One region of the Noviherbaspirillum sp. genome, then DNA from elsewhere that is predicted to be linked to it. Evidence: predicted binding sites of a transcription regulator. Region 1 holds the regulator's gene; the other holds the start of a gene.
What was found. Region 1 encodes HrcA, which represses chaperone genes, less so after heat shock. Its sites were predicted from a motif close to TTAGCACTCNNNNNNNNNGAGTGCTAA; they were not measured.
Positions count from the first base shown of each region.

Region 2: a site for HrcA is predicted at 3,445-3,471, ahead of rpoH (RNA polymerase sigma factor RpoH). Genes of this name have one in related genera too.

Region 1 covers NZ_DAIUCO010000020.1:25,485-35,694, reverse strand. Annotated here, with positions in the region: partial or broken gene V7080_RS04200 (hypothetical protein) at 1-130, opposite strand, end outside; gene dapB (4-hydroxy-tetrahydrodipicolinate reductase) at 161-967, opposite strand; gene V7080_RS04190 (outer membrane protein assembly factor BamE) at 972-1,562, opposite strand; gene fur (ferric iron uptake transcriptional regulator) at 1,639-2,070, shown strand; gene hrcA (heat-inducible transcriptional repressor HrcA) at 2,110-3,129, opposite strand; gene V7080_RS04175 (HAD family hydrolase) at 3,134-3,865, opposite strand; gene V7080_RS04170 (NAD kinase) at 3,934-4,848, shown strand; gene recN (DNA repair protein RecN) at 4,921-6,567, shown strand; gene hemH (ferrochelatase) at 6,613-7,719, shown strand; gene grpE (nucleotide exchange factor GrpE) at 8,217-8,783, shown strand; gene dnaK (molecular chaperone DnaK) at 8,878-10,210, shown strand, end outside.
Region 2 covers NZ_DAIUCO010000017.1:24,667-34,876, reverse strand. Annotated here, with positions in the region: gene V7080_RS03655 (M16 family metallopeptidase) at 1-385, opposite strand, end outside; gene ftsY (signal recognition particle-docking protein FtsY) at 473-1,702, shown strand; gene V7080_RS03645 (cell division ATP-binding protein FtsE) at 1,708-2,391, shown strand; gene V7080_RS03640 (cell division protein FtsX) at 2,388-3,314, shown strand; gene rpoH (RNA polymerase sigma factor RpoH) at 3,536-4,435, shown strand; gene V7080_RS03630 (SCO family protein) at 4,518-5,114, opposite strand; gene cyoE (heme o synthase) at 5,118-6,002, opposite strand; gene V7080_RS03620 (COX15/CtaA family protein) at 6,010-7,122, opposite strand; gene V7080_RS03615 (SCO family protein) at 7,130-7,720, opposite strand; gene V7080_RS03610 (SURF1 family protein) at 7,707-8,420, opposite strand; gene V7080_RS03605 (twin transmembrane helix small protein) at 8,487-8,687, shown strand; gene V7080_RS03600 (cytochrome c oxidase subunit 3) at 8,763-9,620, opposite strand; gene V7080_RS03595 (DUF2970 domain-containing protein) at 9,650-9,865, opposite strand; gene V7080_RS03590 (cytochrome c oxidase assembly protein) at 9,875-10,210, opposite strand, start outside.

The sequences.
Region 1 (10,210 bases):
GCAGCAGTTGCACCGCCATGACAGGAGGTTCTTTCGGCTTCTCGGATTGCGTCGAAAAGCCGACGACGGCAGCGGCTAACAGCGCCGCGTGCAATATCAGCGTCGCGACGATGGAAGCCGGGGATTTCATGTGTATCGGGCCAGGGCATGATCCGCAGGATCAGGCCAGTCCGAGTACATCCTGCATATCGTACAAGCCGGTTTTCTTGTCAGCCAGGAAGCGTGCTGCACGCAGACTACCGTGCGCATAGGTGACCCGGCTGGCGGATTTGTGGGTGATCTCGATGCGTTCGCCGATGCCGGCGAACAGCACGGTATGGTCGCCGACGATATCACCACCGCGTATCGTGGCAAAACCGATCGACGATGGATCACGTTCGCCCGTGACCCCCTCGCGTGCATATACCGCGACATCCTTCAGGTCGCGTCCGATTGCGCCGGCAATCACTTCGCCCATCTTGAGTGCGGTACCGGACGGCGCATCGACCTTGTGCCGGTGGTGGGCCTCGATGATTTCGATGTCATAGCCATGCGAGAAACTTTTCGCCGCCATTTCCAGCAGTTTCATTGTCACGTTGACGCCCACACTCATGTTCGGGGCGAATACCACCGCAGTACGTTCGGCTGCCGCGGCAATCGCTTTCTTGCCTGCTTCGTCGAAACCGGTGGTGCCGATGATCATCTTGATGCCATGCGCCGCGCAATATTCGAGATGCTTGAGCGTGCCTTCGGGCCGGGTGAAGTCAATCAGGAATTCGGCGCCTGCGAGGCCTTTCTCCAGTGCCGACTCGATGGCAATTCCTGACGGTTTGCCGAGAAACGCGGCGGCGTCGGCGCCAATTGCTGGCGATCCGGGCACATCCAGAGCGCCGGCGAGTACGGCATCGTCTGCGTTCTGTACGGTTTCGATCAGCATGCGGCCCATGCGGCCGGATGCGCCGGCAATCGCGATTTTCAAGGTGTTCATGGGCTTATTTCCCTGTCGGGGCTGCCGCACCGGGCGCACCCTCGGCGATGAAGGTCAGGTATTCCTGCTCCGTCGGCAGCGCGCCGCCGTCAATCCGGGACAGCCGGTTATTGTCGAAAAACACGGTGACTCGGCTGGAAATGACTGCGCCGTTCCGTTTCTGGAGACGGAAAACATAGTCCCAGCGGTTCGCATGAAAGACATCGGTCAGCAGCGGCGTGCCGAGCACGAAGATCACTTGCTCGCGTGTCATGCCTTCCTTGAGCTGGTTCACCATTTCCTGAGATACAAAATTGCCTTGCTGAACATCGACCCGGTAGGGGGCGAAGATGCCGAGAAAGCGTCGCACGCCGGTCGGACCGGTGGCCTGCACGCCAGTGTTGGGGGCGCTTGCAGCGGTAGCGGAAGCCGCCGGCGCCGTGGCGGTTGCTGGCGGCGTTGCCTCGTTCCGCTGCGGTGCAGTGCTTGCGACCGGTGTGGCGGCTGGCTCATCGATGAGGGGATTTTTCGATGCGCAACCGGAAAGGCAGGCCAATGCCAGGCACAGCGTGGCAAGCGCCGATGGTTGTCCACTGGGGAGGAGCGACATTCGCATAGTGAAATTTAAACGGTTGAGGAAGTGTGCTAAAACGCTATATGATAAAGCAGATAATCTCATTCAACCTAACGCCATGCCCGACAATCCTTCCGAGCTGAAAGCCAGCGGCCTGAAAGCAACGCTGCCTCGGCTCAAAATTCTCGACATTTTCCAGAACAGTCCGGTGCGGCATTTGAGCGCCGAAGATGTTTACAAGATTTTGTTGAACGAGAACATGGATGTCGGCCTCGCAACCGTTTATCGCGTGCTGACGCAATTCGAGCAGGCCGGCCTGCTGCATCGCAATCATTTCGAAACCGGCAAGGCTGTCTTCGAACTCAACGCCGGTTCCCACCACGATCATCTCGTCTGCCTCGACTGCGGGCGGGTGGAAGAGTTTTATGACGAGGAAATCGAGGCGCGCCAGCAAAAGATCGCGATCGAGCGCGGCTTCAACATCGCGGAACATGCGCTGGCACTGTACGGCCATTGCAACAAGGCCGATTGCCCGCATCGCGCGCGCTGACCGGACAAGCAGGACCGGTTGCCCGGATCGTTGACTTAGCTAGGAGTGACTTAGCGCGTTCGACAGCAGTTTCGCGGTGATATCCACGATCGGAATCACCCGCTCGTATGCCATCCGTGTCGGCCCGATGACCCCAAGCGTGCCGACAATCTTGCCGTTCACTTCATACGGCGCGGTGACCACGCTCATGTCGTCCATGGGCACCAATTGGGATTCGCCGCCGATGAAAATCTGTACGCCGGTCGCCTTGCTGGACACGTCCAGCAATTGCATCAGCCCGGTTTTCTGTTCGAACATCTCAAACAGCTTGCGCAGCGACGTCATGTTGGCCGACAGATCGCTGACGCTCAACAGGTTCCGTTCGCCGGAAATGACGACGTCGTCGGTATTGGCCATCGCATCGCTGCCGGCCTCGACCGCCGCCTGCATCAGCGCCGTCATGTCATCGCGCAATTGGCGCAGTTCGTTCTGCAGCCGGGTGCGGACGTCATCGAAGCTCAGCCCGCCGTAATGCTGATTGATATAGTTCGCCGCCTGCACCAGCTGCGATGGCGAGTAATCGACATTCGTCAGCAGCAGGCGGTTTTGGACGTCGCCGTTGGGTGCCACGATGACCAATAAAATGCGCTTTTCGGACAGGCGCAGGAATTCGATCTGCTGGAAGATCGACTCATGGCGCGGGGTCATCACGACGCCGGCGAACTGTGAGAGTGATGACAGCACCTGCGCCGCATTGGCGATGATTTTCTGTGATGAATGTTTTTGCAACTGCAGCTGAAGTTTCGATTCCAGGCTGGATGCGTCGATCGGCTTGACCGTCAGCAGCGTGTCGACGAAGACGCGGTAGCCTCGGGGGGTGGGCACCCTTCCGGCCGATGTGTGCGGACTGGCGACGAAGCCCATTTCTTCCAGGTCGGCCATGATGTTGCGGATGGTCGCGGGCGAAAGTTCGAGGCCGGAAATTTTCGACAGGGCGCGCGAACCAACCGGCTGGCCGTCGGCGATATACCGTTCGACCAGAGCTTTGAGAAGAGTTTGGGCACGGTTATCAAGTTGCATGGCGTTATTCTAGCGAGCTGCCGTGTTGCATGCCAATAGTATCGGCGGTATCGAGCCATTGATGCAGTTCATGCATTGTTGTAAAAGTTGCATCGGGGCGGATATGTTCCGGGAGTCTGAACGCCGATTCGAGGCCTGCACGGTTCATCCATACCGCATGCAGACCGGCGCGATGGGCGCCTTCCACATCGAGGAATGGATCGTCTCCCACATAAACCGCTTCTTCAGGCGCAACGCAGAGCGCGTCGCAGGCGGCCTGAAAGATCGCCGCTTCAGGTTTCGCCGCGCCGAAACTGTGAGCCGCGATGGATGCCTGGAAGTATCTCGCCAAGCCGATCACCTCCAGGTCCGCCACCCCGTTCGATACCGAACCCAGGGAAAAACGTCCCCGCAATTTTTCAAGCACAGGTACCACGTCGTCAAACGGGGTGACCTCATTTCGGGCCTTTGAAAAAACCGCCATCGCCAGATCGACCTTGGCGCAATCTTCGCCGGCGGCAAGGAAGGCTTCCGTCAAACCCGCATGCCGCAGCTTCGCCAGATCAAGCCGGTAATGGGGATTCTGCTCCAGAAGCCGGCGCCGCCGGTCCCGCAGGCCATCGACGGTAAACCGGCTGGCGACCGCAGGCACATGGGCTTGCAGCCAGGCGAACAGCTCGTCCTCGGCACGCCGGATGACGGGCATGATCGGCCACAAGGTATCGTCAAGATCGAAGAGTACGGCTTTGATGCGCATGGGAACAATTCATCCAGTACAAATGTTGAGACTGCAACAGGCAAGTAAATTATGGTCTAATCTGCAGCATGCCCTTGCCCCAGCCTACCTCTTATACCTCATTTCGCACCGTCGCCATCGTCGGCAAATACATGGCGGCCGGTATTGCCGAGGCGCTTTCCGATATTGCACTGTTTCTGACACAAAACGGCTACACGGTCGTCTTTGAAGCCGAGACCGCGCGCAACGTCGGCATGCAAGGCCTTGTTGCCATGACGCCCGCGGAAATCGGCCAGCACGCCGATGTGGCGATCGTCGTCGGCGGTGACGGGACCATGCTGGGAATAGCGCGCCAGTTGGCATGCTATGACGTACCGCTCATCGGCATCAACCAGGGGCGGCTCGGTTTCATGACCGATATATCTCAGGACAGCATGATTTCCGTCCTGGAGGAGATGCTATCCGGAAAACTGGAGTCGGAAAGCCGCACCCTTCTTGAAGGGACAGTGATGCGGGATGGCGCACAGATATTCAAGGCGCTCGCATTCAATGACGTGGTCGTATCCCGCGGTGCCGGTTCCGGCATGGCGGAACTGAAAGTGGAGGTTGATGGGCGGTTCATGTACAACCAGCGTTCCGACGGCCTCATCGTCGCCACGCCGACCGGTTCCACGGCATATGCCTTGTCCGCCGGCGGTCCGTTGCTGCATCCGAGTCTGTCGGGCATCGTGCTGGTGCCGATCGCCCCGCATGCATTGTCCAACCGCCCGATCGTCGTGCCGGACACCAGCGCGATCGAGGTGGAAATCATGGGGGGGCGGGATATTACCGCCAACTTCGACATGCAGTCGCTGGCCAGCCTGCAGCATCATGATCGTATTGTCATCAGGCGCTCGGCGCATACCATTACCTTTCTGCATCCCCAAGGCTGGAGTTATTACGACACCTTGCGCGAGAAACTCCATTGGCATGAGTACCCATCGGCGGAGGGGCGGTTAAAATAGCCGGCCCATCATTCCAGCCTGCCATTCGTCGACTTCCAGCCCGACTCGCACAGACCCGCATACTGACTGAACATGCTTCGCACATTATCCATTCGCGATTTCGTTATCGTAGACGCTATCGAACTTGAATTCGCGCCAGGCTTCACCGTGTTCACCGGCGAGACCGGCGCGGGCAAGTCCATCCTTATCGACGCGCTTGCCCTTGCGCTCGGCGGCCGCGGCGACGCCAGCGTCGTCCGCGAAGGTGCGGCCCGTGCAGACATCAGCGCAGAGTTCGGTCCCAGCAGGGAGGCACAGGACTGGCTCGAAGCGCATGAATTCACCAATGAAGAGGGCGGAGTGCTGCTCCGCCGCGTCATCGACAATGCCGGCCGGTCCAAGGCCTATATCAATGGCAGTGCCGCCACCGCCGCGCAATTGCGCGAGCTGGGTGAAATGCTGGTGGACATCCATGGCCAGCATGCGCACCAGTCGCTGCTGAAAACCGATGCGCAGCGGACACTCCTGGACAGCCAGGCCGGGCTGGAAAACGAGACCAAAGCGGTGGCCGCCGCCTACAAGACCTGGCGCGCGCTGGCCAAGCAGCGCGAGGATTTCGAAATCAATGCCAGGAACGTTTTGCTTGAGCGGGAGCGGCTGGAATGGCAGGTCAATGAACTCGAGAAGCTGGCGGTCAAGCCGGGCGAGTGGACGGACATCGGCAACGAGCATAGCCGGCTGTCGAACGCGGCGAGCCTGATCGAGGGCGCGCAGGAGGCGCTCACCGTCATTTCCGAAGCGGACAACCCGATGTTGTCCCAGCTTTCGGCCCTGACCCAGAAACTGAGCAAGCTTGCGGACGTCGATGCGGCGCTGAAACCGGTGCTGGAAGCGCTGGAGCCGGCGGCCATCCAATTGCAGGAAGCCGTGTATTCATTGAACGACTACCTGGGGCGAGTCGAGCTGGACCCGGACCGTCTGCACGAAGTGGAAGCCCGGCTTGACGCCATCCATTCGACGGCGCGCAAGTTCCGTGTCGCGCCGGAAGACCTGCCCGCAGAATTGGCGACCTTGTCCGCGCAGCTTCGCCAATTGGCCGATGCGAGCGATCTCGATGCGATGCGTGCGCAGGAGGAAAAGCTGAAAGCCGCCTATCTCGATGCCGCCGAAACGCTGTCGAAGGGAAGGGCGAAGGCGGCAGCATCGCTGGGCGCCTCGGTCACTGCCGCGATGCAGGAACTCAGCATGGCAGGCGGGCGATTCGAGATTGCGCTACATCGTTGCGAGCCGGCCGCGTATGGCCTGGAGCAGGTGGAATTCATGGTTGCCGCGCATGCCGGAACCGCGCCCAGACCGCTGGCAAAAGTCGCGTCGGGGGGAGAGCTGGCGCGCATCTCGCTTGCGATTTCCGTGATTACGTCAAGCGCCACCTCGATCCCGACATTGATTTTCGACGAGGTGGACAGCGGTATCGGCGGCGGCGTCGCAGAGGTGGTCGGTCGCCTGCTGAAGCGCCTCGGCCAGGACCGCCAGGTGTTGTGCGTGACACATTTGCCGCAAGTTGCCAGCCAGGCGAACCAGCACTACCAGGTCAGCAAATCCAGCGCGGATGGCAAAACCGTATCGCAGATTGAAGCGCTGGATGCCAAAGCCCGTATCGAGGAAGTCGCCCGTATGCTCGGGGGACTTGAAATTACGGCCACCACCCGCAAACATGCCAGGGAACTGCTGGCCTCCTAGGTTCCAAGGCCGGCCCAAACCGATCAGGTAAAAAGGTATCGATCAATGGGTTTCAATAAAGAACCGTCGTATGCCCATGGCACGATTTCGCGGCCAGCGGTGCTCTTCGTCAACCTCGGCACGCCGGATGCCCCGACCACGCCTGCGGTCCGCCGCTACCTCAGGCAATTCCTGTCCGATCCCCGGGTGGTGGAAATTCCGAAAGCCGCCTGGTGGTTCATCCTGAACGGCATCATTCTCCCGTTCAGGTCGTCCAAGTCGGCGGAGAAGTATGCGTCGATCTGGTCCAAGGAAGGCTCTCCGCTCAAGGTGCATACCGAAAAGCAGGCCTTGCTCCTGCGCGGCTATCTCGGCGAGCGGGGACATGACGTCCGCGTGGCCTATGCGATGCGTTACGGCAGCCCGTCGATCGCCGATACGATCGATCGACTCAAGGCCGAAGGCTGCGACCGCATCCTGGTCGTGCCGGCCTATCCGCAGTATTCAGGCACCACGACCGCCTCCATCAACGATGCCGTGTCGGCCCACCTGACGCGCATGCGCAACCTGCCGGAGCTGCGCTTCGTCAAGCATTACCATGACCAGGAAGCCTACATCGATGCCCTGGCGACCTCCGTGCAGGCGTATTGGGACATGCATGGCGAGCCGGACAAGCTGGTGATGAGTTTCCACGGTGTGCCGAAACGGACGCTGCAACTCGGCGATCCGTATCACTGCGAATGCCATAAGACCGCGCGCCTGCTGGCCGCACGGCTCGGACTGGGCGCCGACCGCTACATGGTCACGTTCCAGTCGCGCTTCGGCAAGGCCGAGTGGCTGCAGCCCTATACCGCGCCGACCCTGCAGAAGCTTGCCAGGGAGGGCGTCAAGCGGGTCGATGTCATGTGTCCGGGATTCACCAGCGATTGCCTGGAGACGCTGGAAGAGATCTCCATGGAGGCCAGGCACGATTTCCTCGCGGCGGGCGGAAAGGAATTTCACTACATTCCCTGTCTGAACGAATCTCCCGGCTGGATCCGCGCGCTGGCCGATGTCGCCGAAACCCATATGGGCGGGTGGCTGAGCATGGTCACGCCCGCCACGCGGGAGCAGGAAAACCGGGCGGCGGCGCTGTCGCGCGACCTGGCGCAGCGCATGGGCGCCGTCACCTAGGGCTTGTTTGACAGGCGTTGCGAGCGGTTTGGCGATGCACCGGGGGAGCGCACGCGTATTGAAGTACGCCGCGCACTGCAGGTGAATCGCCGAACCGCGCAGCGGCCTATCGTACACAGCCTGGGAGGTCAGCTTAGCGTGAATAAGTACACCAGGCCGTGGTGGCAGATCCACGCGGCGGAAAGAAGGCTGTAAGCAACGACGGAAGCGGAGATGATGGGCAGTTTCATGGCGGCGGGAAGTTTCATGTCGCTATTCAGGTGAGGCCATATTAATAACTCCCGCCGGCGAACGATGTGCACAGGCAGTAAGGGCTGTAACAGTAAATAACTGTGCGCCTGAAAATTTGCCCCGGCGTTGCTAATACTCAATGTTGCTGCAGGCACGGTGCCCAGAATCACCAAAATCCTGCGTAATTCCCCTTGAAAAAATATGGCATAACCCCATTTAGCAGGTGTGTTGAGGTTAAGTCATTGATTGTTGGAGGTTTTTTTGTGATGCAAGACCAAGAGAAAATGCACGACCAAACGGACCGGATGCATGACATCCCTAACGGAGTGGCAGAAAATCCGGGGCCTGTACCTGATGGTCAGACAGCTACGGCTGTGGATCCCGGGCTTGAACAAAGGCTGATCATGGCCGAGGCAAAAGCCTCCGAGATGCAGGATGCGTTCCTGCGTGCCAAGGCCGATGCGGAGAATATCCGTCGCCGGGCGCAGGACGACATTGCAAAGGCACACAAATTTGCGATCGAAAACTTCGCGGAATTGCTGGTTCCGGTGAAGGACAGCCTTGAAATGGCGCTGAAGCTGGATACACCATCGGTCGACTCGCTGAAAGAAGGCGTAGAAATGACGCTGAAACAGCTTTCCTCGGCCTTCGAGCGCAACCGCCTCATGGAAATCAATCCCCAGCCAGGCGAGAAACTCGACCCGATGAAGCACCAGGCGATTTCGATGGTCCCCGCCGATCAGGAAGCCAACACCATCGTCAGCGTATTGCAAAAGGGATACATGATCGCCGACCGCCTGCTGCGGCCCGCCTTGGTTACCGTCGCGCAATAAAAAAGATTCGCTGGACCGGACAAGCTTGAAAAAACAAACCGTGCTCCACACATTCAATTAACAGAACGATAGTTTTTCATTAAAGGAACAAATTATGGGCAAGATCATAGGCATCGATTTGGGTACGACCAATTCCTGCGTGGCGATCATGGAAGGCGGCCAGCCGAAGGTCATCGAGAACTCCGAAGGCTCCCGCACGACGCCTTCCGTCGTCGCGTATCAGGAAGACGGTGAAATTCTCGTTGGCGCACCTGCGAAGCGCCAGGCCGTTACTAATCCCAAGAACACTCTCTACGCAGTCAAGCGACTGATCGGCCGCAAATTTGCGGAAAAGGAAGTCCAGAAGGACATCAGCCTGATGCCCTACCAGATCGTCAAGGCCGACAACGGCGACGCCTGGGTGCAGGTCCGCGACAAGAAACTCGCGGCGCAGCAGGTATCCGCCGAAACTTTGCGCAAGATGAAAAAGACCGCCGAAGATTATCTCGGCGAAGAAGTCACCGAAGCCGTGATCACCGTACCGGCATACTTCAACGACGCACAGCGCCAGGCGACCAAGGATGCCGGCCGCATCGCCGGCCTGGATGTCAAGCGCATCATCAACGAGCCGACCGCGGCTGCGCTGGCATTCGGCCTCGACAAGAGCGGCAAGGGCGACCGCAAGATCGCCGTGTATGACCTTGGCGGCGGCACCTTCGACATCTCGATCATCGAGATCGCGGACGTCGACGGCGAAATGCAGTTCGAAGTGCTGTCCACCAACGGTGACACCTTCCTCGGCGGCGAAGACTTCGACCAGCGCATCATCGATTACATCATCGACGAGTTCAAGAAGATCAACGGCCTCGACCTGTCGAAGGACGCGATCGCACTGCAGCGTATCAAGGCATCGGCCGAGCGCGCGAAGATCGAACTGTCGTCGTCGCAGCAAACCGAGATCAACGAGCCGTATATCGCGATGGCCAACGGCGCGCCGGTCCACCTCACCATGAAGGTTACCCGCGCCAAGCTGGAGTCGCTGGTCGAGGAGCTGATCGCACGTACCATCGAGCCGTGCCGTACTGCCATCAAGGATGCCGGCGTCAAGGTTTCCGACATCCAGGACGTCATCCTGGTCGGCGGCATGACCCGTATGCCGAAGGTGCAGGAAAAGGTGAAGGAATTTTTCGGCAAGGATCCGCGCAAGGATGTGAATCCGGATGAAGCCGTTGCCGTCGGTGCGGCAATTCAGGGTTCGGTTCTGTCGGGCGACCGCAAGGACCTGCTGCTGCTGGACGTGACACCGCTGTCCCTGGGCATCGAAACACTGGGCGGCGTCATGACTAAGATGATCCAGAAGAACACCACGATTCCGACCAAGTTTAGCCAGGTGTTCTCGACCGCCGACGACAACCAGCCGGCGGTGACGATCAAGGTCTACCAGGGTG
Region 2 (10,210 bases), on a different contig from region 1:
CCAGCGCCATTACCTGTTCCAGCCTCGACTTTTCGATCTGCTGGAAATAGGCGGTGTAATCCTTGCTCGTGAAGGCGTTCTCACGGCCGCCGAGCGCGGCGACACGCTGGCTGAACTCCCCCGGCTTCAGGGTCTTGGTACCTTTGAACATCATGTGTTCGAGGACGTGGGCGACACCGGTGGTTCCGCTCTGTTCGTCCATCGATCCGACCTTGTACCAGACCATGTGCGCAACCGTGGGTGCGCGGTTGTCTTCCTTGACGATAACTTTCATGCCGTTCTTCAGCATGAATTCCTTTGCAGGCTGGGCCTGCGCGGCGAGAGACTGCAGTGGGGCGACAAGCAGCACCCAGGCCGACATGATTGCAGCGATCCGGATTTTCATAGGCAACGCTCTGTTAGAATGTCGCGATTGTATCTTCTTTCCGAGCAGAGGCTGAACGGCCTCCCACCGCACTTCTTTCAATTCCCGATGTTTAGTTTCTTCAAGAAAAAATCCAAAGACACGCCCGTTTCCGACGAGAAATTGGAAGAGATCGTGCCGACCCAGGAAGCGACGCCTATTGTCGAGGATAAGGAAAATCCGTCTCCGGCAGAACAGAAGTCATCATGGTTTGACCGCATCAGGGGAGATACGCCGGCAGGGGCCGCACCGAAGAAGCCGGTCGAGCCGCCGCCGGTGAAGCAGAAGGCTGCCGTGCCGGCGCGCCTGGCCTCTGCGCCGGCCGATGTGCCAGCGGAAGTGTCAGATCCAATTCATGAGGAAGGTGAAATCGTTCCCGCACCTGCACCGTCCCAGGAACAGCGGCAGTCGTGGCTCAATCGGCTGAAGACCGGATTATCGAAGACTTCGACCAATCTGACCACGCTGTTTGTCGGCGCAAAGATCGATGACGATTTGTACGACGAACTGGAATCGGCATTGCTGGTTTCGGATGCCGGTGTCGAAGCCACCCGATATCTGCTCGACGCCCTCAAGAAGAAGGTCAAGGAAGGCAAGCTCACCGAAGCGGCCCAAGTCAAGGCGGCTCTGCGCGGCTTGCTGGTCGACATGCTCAGGCCGTTGCAGAAGCCTATGGTGCTTGGCCTGCATCAACCGCTGGTGATGATGATTGCCGGCGTCAACGGGGCCGGAAAGACGACCACGATAGGCAAGCTTGCCAAGCACTTGCAGGCGCACGAACAGTCTGTCCTGCTGGCGGCAGGCGATACCTTCCGCGCGGCCGCCAGGGAACAGCTGACAATCTGGGGCGAGCGCAATAACGTTGTGGTCATCGCACAGGAGTCCGGAGACCCGGCCGCCGTTGCTTACGACGCGGTGCAGTCGGCGAAAGCGCGCCGGATCAATGTCGTGATGGTAGATACGGCGGGTCGCCTGCCAACGCAACTGCACCTGATGGAAGAGCTGAAGAAGGTACAGCGCGTCATTGGCAAAGGCATGGAAGGCGCACCGCATGAGGTCCTGCTCGTTATCGATGGCAATACCGGGCAGAACGCCCTTGCACAGGTAAAAGCCTTCGACGATGCGCTCAAACTGACCGGACTGATCGTCACCAAACTGGACGGCACCGCGAAAGGCGGCGTGCTTGCGGCCATTGCGAAGACGCGGCCGGTGCCGGTGTACTTTATCGGTGTCGGCGAGAAGATCGAGGACTTGCAGCCGTTCGATGCCGAGGAGTTCGTCGACGCCTTGCTGAGCTGATTTCAATGATTGAATTCAAGCAGGTATCCAAACGCTATGGCGGCAATGCAATGGCATTGTCGGACATTACCCTGTCGATCCCGACCGGCGAACTGGCGTTTCTCTCCGGACCGTCCGGCGCGGGAAAATCCACCCTGCTCAAAATGATACCCGCCATCGAACGACCGACTTCGGGCACCGTCACTGTCTACGGGCAGGATGTCGGCGCCTTGCAAGCCGCCGGGCTACCCTATTTGCGGCGAAAAATCGGCTTGATCTTTCAGCAGCAACGGCTGTTGTTTGACCGCAGCGTCCTGTCGAACGTCATGCTGCCGCTATTGGTGACGGGTTCAACGAAAGCCGAAGCGGAGCGACGTGCCCGCGCTGCGCTCGACAAGGTGGGACTTCCCGAAAAAGCGGCGAGCAATCCGCAAACCTTGTCCGGCGGCGAACAGCAGCGGGTGGCCATTGCCCGGGCGATCGTCAATCGCCCGCAAATCATCCTTGCCGACGAACCGACAGCCAACCTTGATCGCGCAAGCGCCGATCTCGTCCTCGACGCACTGAAAGCCTTTCACGGCGCCGGTGTGACATGCCTGATTTCGACCCATGACGAGCACATCCTTGCAAGTGCGACACGGATCATCAGGTTGCATCAAGGCCGCCTGGTCCCGGGTGCCGGTACGGAATTCCTGCGAGGCGCAGCATGAGCGCCTGGATCCGTCAGCACCTGGCGGCTATTGCGGATGCAATCAGGCAATTTGCCCATGCGCCGGGAAGCTTCGCCATGAATGTCCTCGTCATAGCGATCGCCCTTTCCCTTCCTTTCGCCGGGCTGACCCTGTTGGAAAATGTGCGTCCTGTCAGCGAGCAACTGGCAGTGGAACCCGAGATCAGTATATTCATGGGCGTCGACACACCCCGTGAGCGATCCAGGGCACTGGCCGCCGATATACAGCGCGTGCTGCAGAAGACCGGCAATACGGGCAGGCTTGAATTCATTCCACGTGAACATGCGCTCAGCGCACTGAAGAGCCGCACCGGATTGTCCGACGCCCTTACCACCCTGGGCGAGAATCCTCTGCCGGACGGATATGTATTGAAGCTTGCCGGATTCCAGTCGGCGGACGATGCGCGAAAAATTGATGCCATCGCCGTGCAATTAAAAGCGCTACCCGGTGTCGAATATGTGCAGGTCGACTCGGCCTGGGTGAAGCGGCTGGCGGCGCTCATGCAGGTATTGCGCCTAGGCTTGTTTTTCCTTGCGGCGACACTGGCGGTGGTGGTGGTTGCAGTCGTCTTCAATACAGTCCGACTCCAGGTGTTGACCCAACGTGAAGAGATCGAAGTTTGCCGGTTGTTCGGTGCGACGGATAGCCATATCTCCAGGCCGTTTTACTACACAGGCGCGCTGCTCGGTTTGCTGGCTGGGGTTACGGCGCTTCTCGCGGTGGGAACTGCGCTTCGCCCGCTGAATGGCGCAATCGCGGAATTTGCCCGTTTGTATGCATCCGAATTTCAGCTTTCGTCTCTGCATGGGCCGATCGTTGTTCTTTTATTGGCGGGCAGCTCCGGTCTCGGGCTTTTCGGTGCCCTGCTTTCAGTGCGGCGGCATCTTTCCCGCTTGGCCTGATTTTTAAAATACCGTCCGGACACTTGATTTCACACAACTTCGTCATTGTGATTTTCAATACAGTTAGCGTTAGCAATCAATTACGCTTCTGCAATAGCAATTAACCTATCCATCCCTTTAAAATCCCTCATTAGCACTCTGTTTCCTAGAGTGCTAATATAACGACTGATCTGACTGACCGGTCTTTTGGCCGGGAATTTGTTGGGGAAGAAGGAGAAAAAATGACTACACCATCTGCACAATCCGGACTAGTTCCCTTTGGAAATCAGGCACTTTCGCTTGGATTTTCGGGCAGCTTGGGCAACATTGAAGCGTATATCTCCGCCGTAAACCGGCTTCCGATGCTTTCGCAGGAAGAAGAAATATCGCTCGCCCGCCGTCTTCGGGACAACAATGATCTGGCAGCTGCGCAGAAGCTGGTTTTATCCCATTTACGCCTGGTGGTGTCGATTGCACGCGGTTATCTCGGTTACGGATTGCCGCATGCCGACTTGATTCAGGAAGGTAATATCGGGCTGATGAAAGCAGTCAAGCGGTTCGACCCTGATCAGGGTGTGCGCCTGGTCTCGTATGCGATGCACTGGATCAAGGCTGAAATGCACGAGTACATCCTGAAGAACTGGCGGCTCGTCAAGGTGGCCACCACCAAGGCCCAGCGCAAATTGTTTTTCAACCTGCGCAGCCACAAGGAAGGGCTGGACGCCATGACGCCGGCGCAAGTCGAGGATCTTGCCAGGACGTTGAACGTCAAGCGTGAAGAAGTGATTGAAATGGAAACCCGCATGTCGGGCCGCGATATTGCGCTTGAGGCGCCGACCGACGACGAAGACGACAAGTTTGCACCGATTGCTTACCTGTCCTCCGATGCCAATGAGCCGACCAAGGCGTTGGAAGCGCAGCAGTATGACCGGCTCCAGTCGGAAGGCCTGGAGACTGCGCTGGGGAAGCTGGATCCCCGCTCCCGTCGCATCGTGGAGGCACGCTGGTTATCGAACGACGACGGTTCCGGCGCAACGCTGCATGAGTTGGCCGATGAGTTCGGCGTGTCTGCCGAGCGAATTCGCCAGATCGAAAGTGCCGCGCTGAAGAAAATGAAAGGCGCATTGGCCGAGTACGCCTGATGCCTAGCATCGTTGAAGTAGCACCAAACAAAAAGCGCTCGATATCGAGCGCTTTTTGTTTGGTGCCACGTAATTGCCTTTGTCAGGACAGCAGCATCTTCAAATCATGCACGATCGGTTCCGTACCCTGTCCGTGCCGGATGAAAAGCCGAATACGCCCCTGCGGATCAAATACATAGCTTCCCGCGGTGTGATCCACCGAATAGCTGCCGGGAGTCTTGCCAGGCACCTTTTGATAGAAGACCTTGAATTCCTTGGCCACCGCATCCGTTGCCGCTTTATCACCCACCAGTCCCAGGAAGCGCGAATCGAACGCAGGCACATACTGGGCTAAAAGCTGCTGTGTGTCGCGTTCCGGATCGACTGTGATGAACAATACCTGAACCTTGTCGGCCAACGGCCCGAGCTCTTTCATGACGCCGGCCATCTCCGACATCGTCGTCGGACAGACGTCCGGGCATTGGGTAAATCCAAAAAAAACCACTACTGCCTTGCCCTTGAAGTCGGCAAGGGTACGGGTCTTGCCGGTATGGTCGGTCAGCGTAAAGCCGCGGGCATAGTCAAGACCGGTGATGTCGGTGTTCTTGAACACCTGTTCTGGTTGACGGTTGCATCCGGCCAGTACAAACAGGGCGAACAGCGCAAGAACAAACGACCGGATGAAGGATGGAGAGTGCATGCCTTAAAACTTCAGATAGTGATCGGCCAGCAGGGCAACGAAAAGCAACGACAGATAGACGATTGAATACGTAAATGTCTGACGCGCCAGCAGATCGGTGTAATGACGATATATCCGCCATGCATACCAGAGGAAAATTGCACCCAGAATCGAGGCGCTCGCGAGATAGATCAGCCCACTCATCTTCACCGCGTAAGGCAACATGGTCGTGGCCACCAGCGCGATCGTGTATAGCAGGATATGGAATTGGGTGAACTTGAGGCCGTGAGTGATGGGCAGCATCGGCAATCCGGACCTTGCGTAATCGTCACGGCGATAAAGAGCCAGTGCCCAGAAATGCGGTGGCGTCCACACGAAAATGATCAGGACCAGTATCCATGCTTGCATAGGGACGTCATTGGCAATCGCCGCCCAACCCAATGCCGGCGGCATGGCACCGGACAAGCCGCCGATGACGATGTTTTGCGGTGTCGCCGGCTTCAGAATCATCGTATAAATGACAGCGTAACCGACGAAGGTGGCAAAGGTCAGCCACATGGTGAGCGGGTTCACGAAGTTATAGAGAACCCACATGCCGATGCCGCCGATCACGCCGGAAAAGACCAGGGTTTGCGACACGGTCAATTCGCCCGTGGCCATCGGACGGCGGGCAGTACGGGCCATGCGCGAGTCGATTTCACGTTCCACCAGGCAATTGACGGCAAAAGCGGCTCCCGCAAGAAGCCAGATGCCGATTGTCGCCGCTATGACTGTTTTCCAGTCTGGCAGAGTGGGCGTTGCGAGAAACATGCCGATCACTGCGCAAAACACGGCCAGCTGCGTCACGCGCGGCTTGGTCAATGCCCAGTATTGCGCAAGGCGGTTAGGGGAAGCGGTCAAGGTAGTCAATTGGATCTCAGGCGGCGGACAGGCGAGTGGTGGCGTGATGTGCAGCGGTCGCTGTCGGAATTCGAGCCTTGTAGTTTAACATGGTCAGTAGCAGCACGAGCAGCGCCGCGCCGCCGTTGTGTGCCACTGCCAGAGCGAGCGGCCACTGCAGGAAAATTGTCGTCAGCCCGGTCAGAAGCTGAATTGTCATTACGACCAGTATCCATAGCCCGGTTTTCCGGAGGCCGTCGATTCGCATCGCTTTATGTGCCAGCCATGCCAGGAACGCGATCACGACAAAGGCAAAGCTGCGATGCACCCAATGGATGGCGGTCAGCGCGGGAAACGGAAGGTACTCGCCGTCTGCGGTTTTACCCAGGTGACGCCATAGGGTGAAGCCATTGGCGAAATCCATCTGCGGCAGTAACTGTCCGTGGCAAAGAGGAAAATCCATGCACGCCAGCGCGGCATAGTTGGTACTGACCCACCCTCCCAAAGCGATCTGCACGCTCAACAGCAGCATCGCAATCACTGCAGGCATCCGCATGCTCACGGCATTTTGCGCGATCGGTGCGTGCCGGCTCTGACTGGCCGCCATCCAGGTCAGCATTCCCAGGAGGCCCATGCCAAGCACCAAGTGGATCGTCACGATGACGGGCTGCAGCTTCAGTGTCACTGTCCAGGCACCGAACGCGCCCTGAACGCAGACGAACAGCAGCAACAGCGTTGGAAACCAGGGCGAAAATCGTTCATCCGTTCGTTTGGATTTCGTCCAGCGCAGCCAGGCAATCGTCATGATTGCGAGAATGAGCACTCCGACACCCATTGCGAGATAGCGATGGATCATTTCGATCCATGCCTTCATCACCGTTACAGGGCCGTCAGGCATGGCTGCTTCGGCGGCACGGATCTGGTCGAGTGCCTGCAGGGGATTGGCATGGCCATAACAACCGGGCCAGTCGGGGCATCCGAGCCCGGAGTCTGTCAGGCGCGTGAATGCGCCGAACATGATCAGATCGAAGGTCAGGAACAGCGTGACCCAAATCAGCTTGCGATATTTGTTCCTGTCGCTGGACACCCAGACAACGGCAAGCGGCAGCATTGCCGCGAGAATACCCATGATTGCCAACTGGATCAGCATACCGGTGTCATCCTATGCGTGAGGCTTTAAGAAGTTTCGACAGGTCCTTTTTGACCTTATTGGGGTCTGCGTCCTTGGGAAACCGCATCATCAGGTTGCCCAGGGGATCGATCATGTACAGGTGATCGCTGATCGTCGTCCCGCCGTCGGTAGGCAGCCAATTCTTCAACGCTTCCGGCTTTGCGCGCAGCATGTGTGTGCCATCGTATTCACGCATCAGCATCGTATCCAGGGGATCGCCATCGGTCACCAACCATACCCGCTCGATCCGGTCCTTGTCTTTTCCCATTGCCAGCCGCAACTGGCGCATGTCGTGCAAGCGCTCCCGGCAAGGCGGCGCGCATTCGGCATCGGCAACCTGCAACATGATCCACTTTCCGTTATAGGCATTCAGTTCGAGCGGCTTGCCGTCGAGTCCCGTGGTATTCAACGGCGGCATCGGGTGCGCGCGCGGATCGATCAGTGTGCCGTAATTGGTGCGTCCCTGCGGCTTGATGACGTAATAGGTCAGGTAGGACGCGATCATCGGGGCCGCGCAGATAAGAATGACTGCGAACAGCTTCCATCTTCCGGATTTTTGTTGCTTAGTGTTTTCCACGTCGGAGTCCTGTTACTACATAAAAGAGAAATGCGGTCGCTGCCAGCGCATACCATTGGAAAGCGTATCCACGGTGCTTGTCGACGCCCGTCGACGGCCTGAGCCATTCACGCACGAGGCCGTCCCGTGTGTCGCTGGTTTGCTCCAGCACAAATGATTGCATCGGCAATCTGGTGGCGCGTTCGAATTCTGCAATATCCAGATTTTGCACGATGGCGCCGGGCTTCAGTGGTTCGGGCTGGCCCAATTGCAATACCTGGCCGGCATTTCGCCGTGCGATGCCCTCCAGTTCGATCATGCCTCCTGGCGTGGCAATATCCGGCAACCGGGTCCGATCGACTGCGTCACGTTTGGCCCAACCCCGCGCCACCAGGATGTGCATGTCGGACCCGGCAATCTTGAATGGCATCAGCAGATGAAAACCAGCGGCACCTTGGTGGGGACGGTTATCGAGATACACGGGCCAGTCACGAACGAATTGCCCTGATACGCGAATGCGCCGGTATTCCACTTCGTCAATCGCGGGACGCCCGGTAGACAGCATCACCGGCGCGGCTGCCTCACGCGTCGACAGCTTATGCTCGATCGCAAGCTTTTCCGCCGCCCTTCTCGTCTGCCATTGGCCAAGCGAAATGCCGATCGTCACCGCAATGATCGTCGCAATAAACGGAATCCAGCGAAACCGGAATTTTATTGGCATTACAATGTCACTTTATTCAGACCATCCATCACGCTGGTGGACGTAATCAGACCAGCGTGTGCAATCATGAAAATTCTTGTCGCCATTGCTTTCATCCTTATCCTGGGCAGCCTCGCCTCGGCACTTGTCTTTCTGATGCGAGACAAAGGCAAAAGCAACCGGACCGTCAAGGCATTGGCCATGCGCGTCGGGTTCTCCATCACATTGTTCGTACTGCTCCTCATCGCGCACCAGATGGGGTGGATTGAACCCACCGGCATTCGTTGACGAAGAGTCGATAATTCCGGATGCCAACAGCAAAAAAGCCGCACCTTGGTGCGGCTTTTCTTCACCAACCTGGAATTACAGCCAGTAGACCACGACGTACAAGCCGAGCCAGACAACGTCGACAAAGTGCCAATACCATGCTGCGCCTTCAAATCCGAAGTGATGGTCGGGCGTGAAGTGCCCCTTCATCAAACGATACAGCACGACGGCGAGCATGATGGCGCCGAGCGTCACGTGAAATCCATGGAATCCCGTCAACATGAAGAATGTGGACCCATAAATGCCGGAGGTCAGCTTCAGGTTCAGGTCGCTGTAAGCATGCATGTACTCATATACCTGGAAACCCATGAAGATTGCGCCGAGCAGAATCGTGGCGAACAGCCAGAAAGCAGTTTTGCTGCGCTCACCGGCGCGAAGCGCGTGGTGGGAAATCGTCAGGGTGACGCCGGACAACAGCAATAGTGCGGTATTGATCGTCGGGATAGGGAAAGGGCCCATCTTGTTGTAGGCATCGATTGTGCCGGCAGGTGTATTGCCCCACTGAGCGGCGAAATCAGGCCAGAGCAGTTTGTGGTCAAGATCGGCAAGCCATGGCAACGTCACCGCGCGCGCATAGAAAAGCGCACCGAAGAAGCCGGCAAAAAACATCACTTCCGAGAAGATGAACCAGCTCATGCTCCAGCGATACGAAACGTCGATACGGCTGTTATAAAGACCGCTTTCCGATTCCGCAATCGCGTCACCGAACCACTTGTACAGAACCACCAGAAAACCGAGGAGGCCAATGATATTGGCAACCGGGCCCCAGCCGTATCCGTTGACCCAGGCCGACGCGCCAGCCATTGTCACCAGCAGCGTCGCGCCCGCCAGTACCGGCCATTTCGACGGACCCGGCACAAAATAATGTGGCGCATTCGCGTGTTGAGAACCCATCTCCATCTCCCAATACAATATGTAAAAAATTAGTTTGCAACGACTGCATTCACGATCAACAACAGGATCGCAACAAATATGGCTGCGGCGACAATACCGGCAATGATCACATGCACCGGATTGAGTTGCTGGGTATCTTTTTCATAGTCGCTTCTTTTGCGCACACCGAAAAAAGACCACAGCACCGCTTTCACCGTCGCACCGAAGGAAGCCTTTCGCTGCGACGCTTTTTTCAAATCATTCATGAACGTGTCTCAACTCGCCGCCTTGCCAGTGCCGCCGACTTCGAAAAACGTGTACGACAATGTTATCGTCTTCACATCCTTCGGCAATGCGGGGTCGATATAAAACACGACCGGCATCTGCTTTGCCTGGTTCGGACCAAGGGTCTGCTGCTTGAAACAGAAACATTCCATTTTCTTGAAATGGCTTGCGGCCTGCTGAGGCGCATAGCTTGGAATGGCTTGCGCATCAATGCTGCGTGCCTGCGTATTCACCACTTCATACACTACCTGCACCATTTCTCCCGGATGCACCTGCATGCTGCCGACAGTCGGCCGGAAGCGCAAGGGGCCGTGGGCATTCGCATC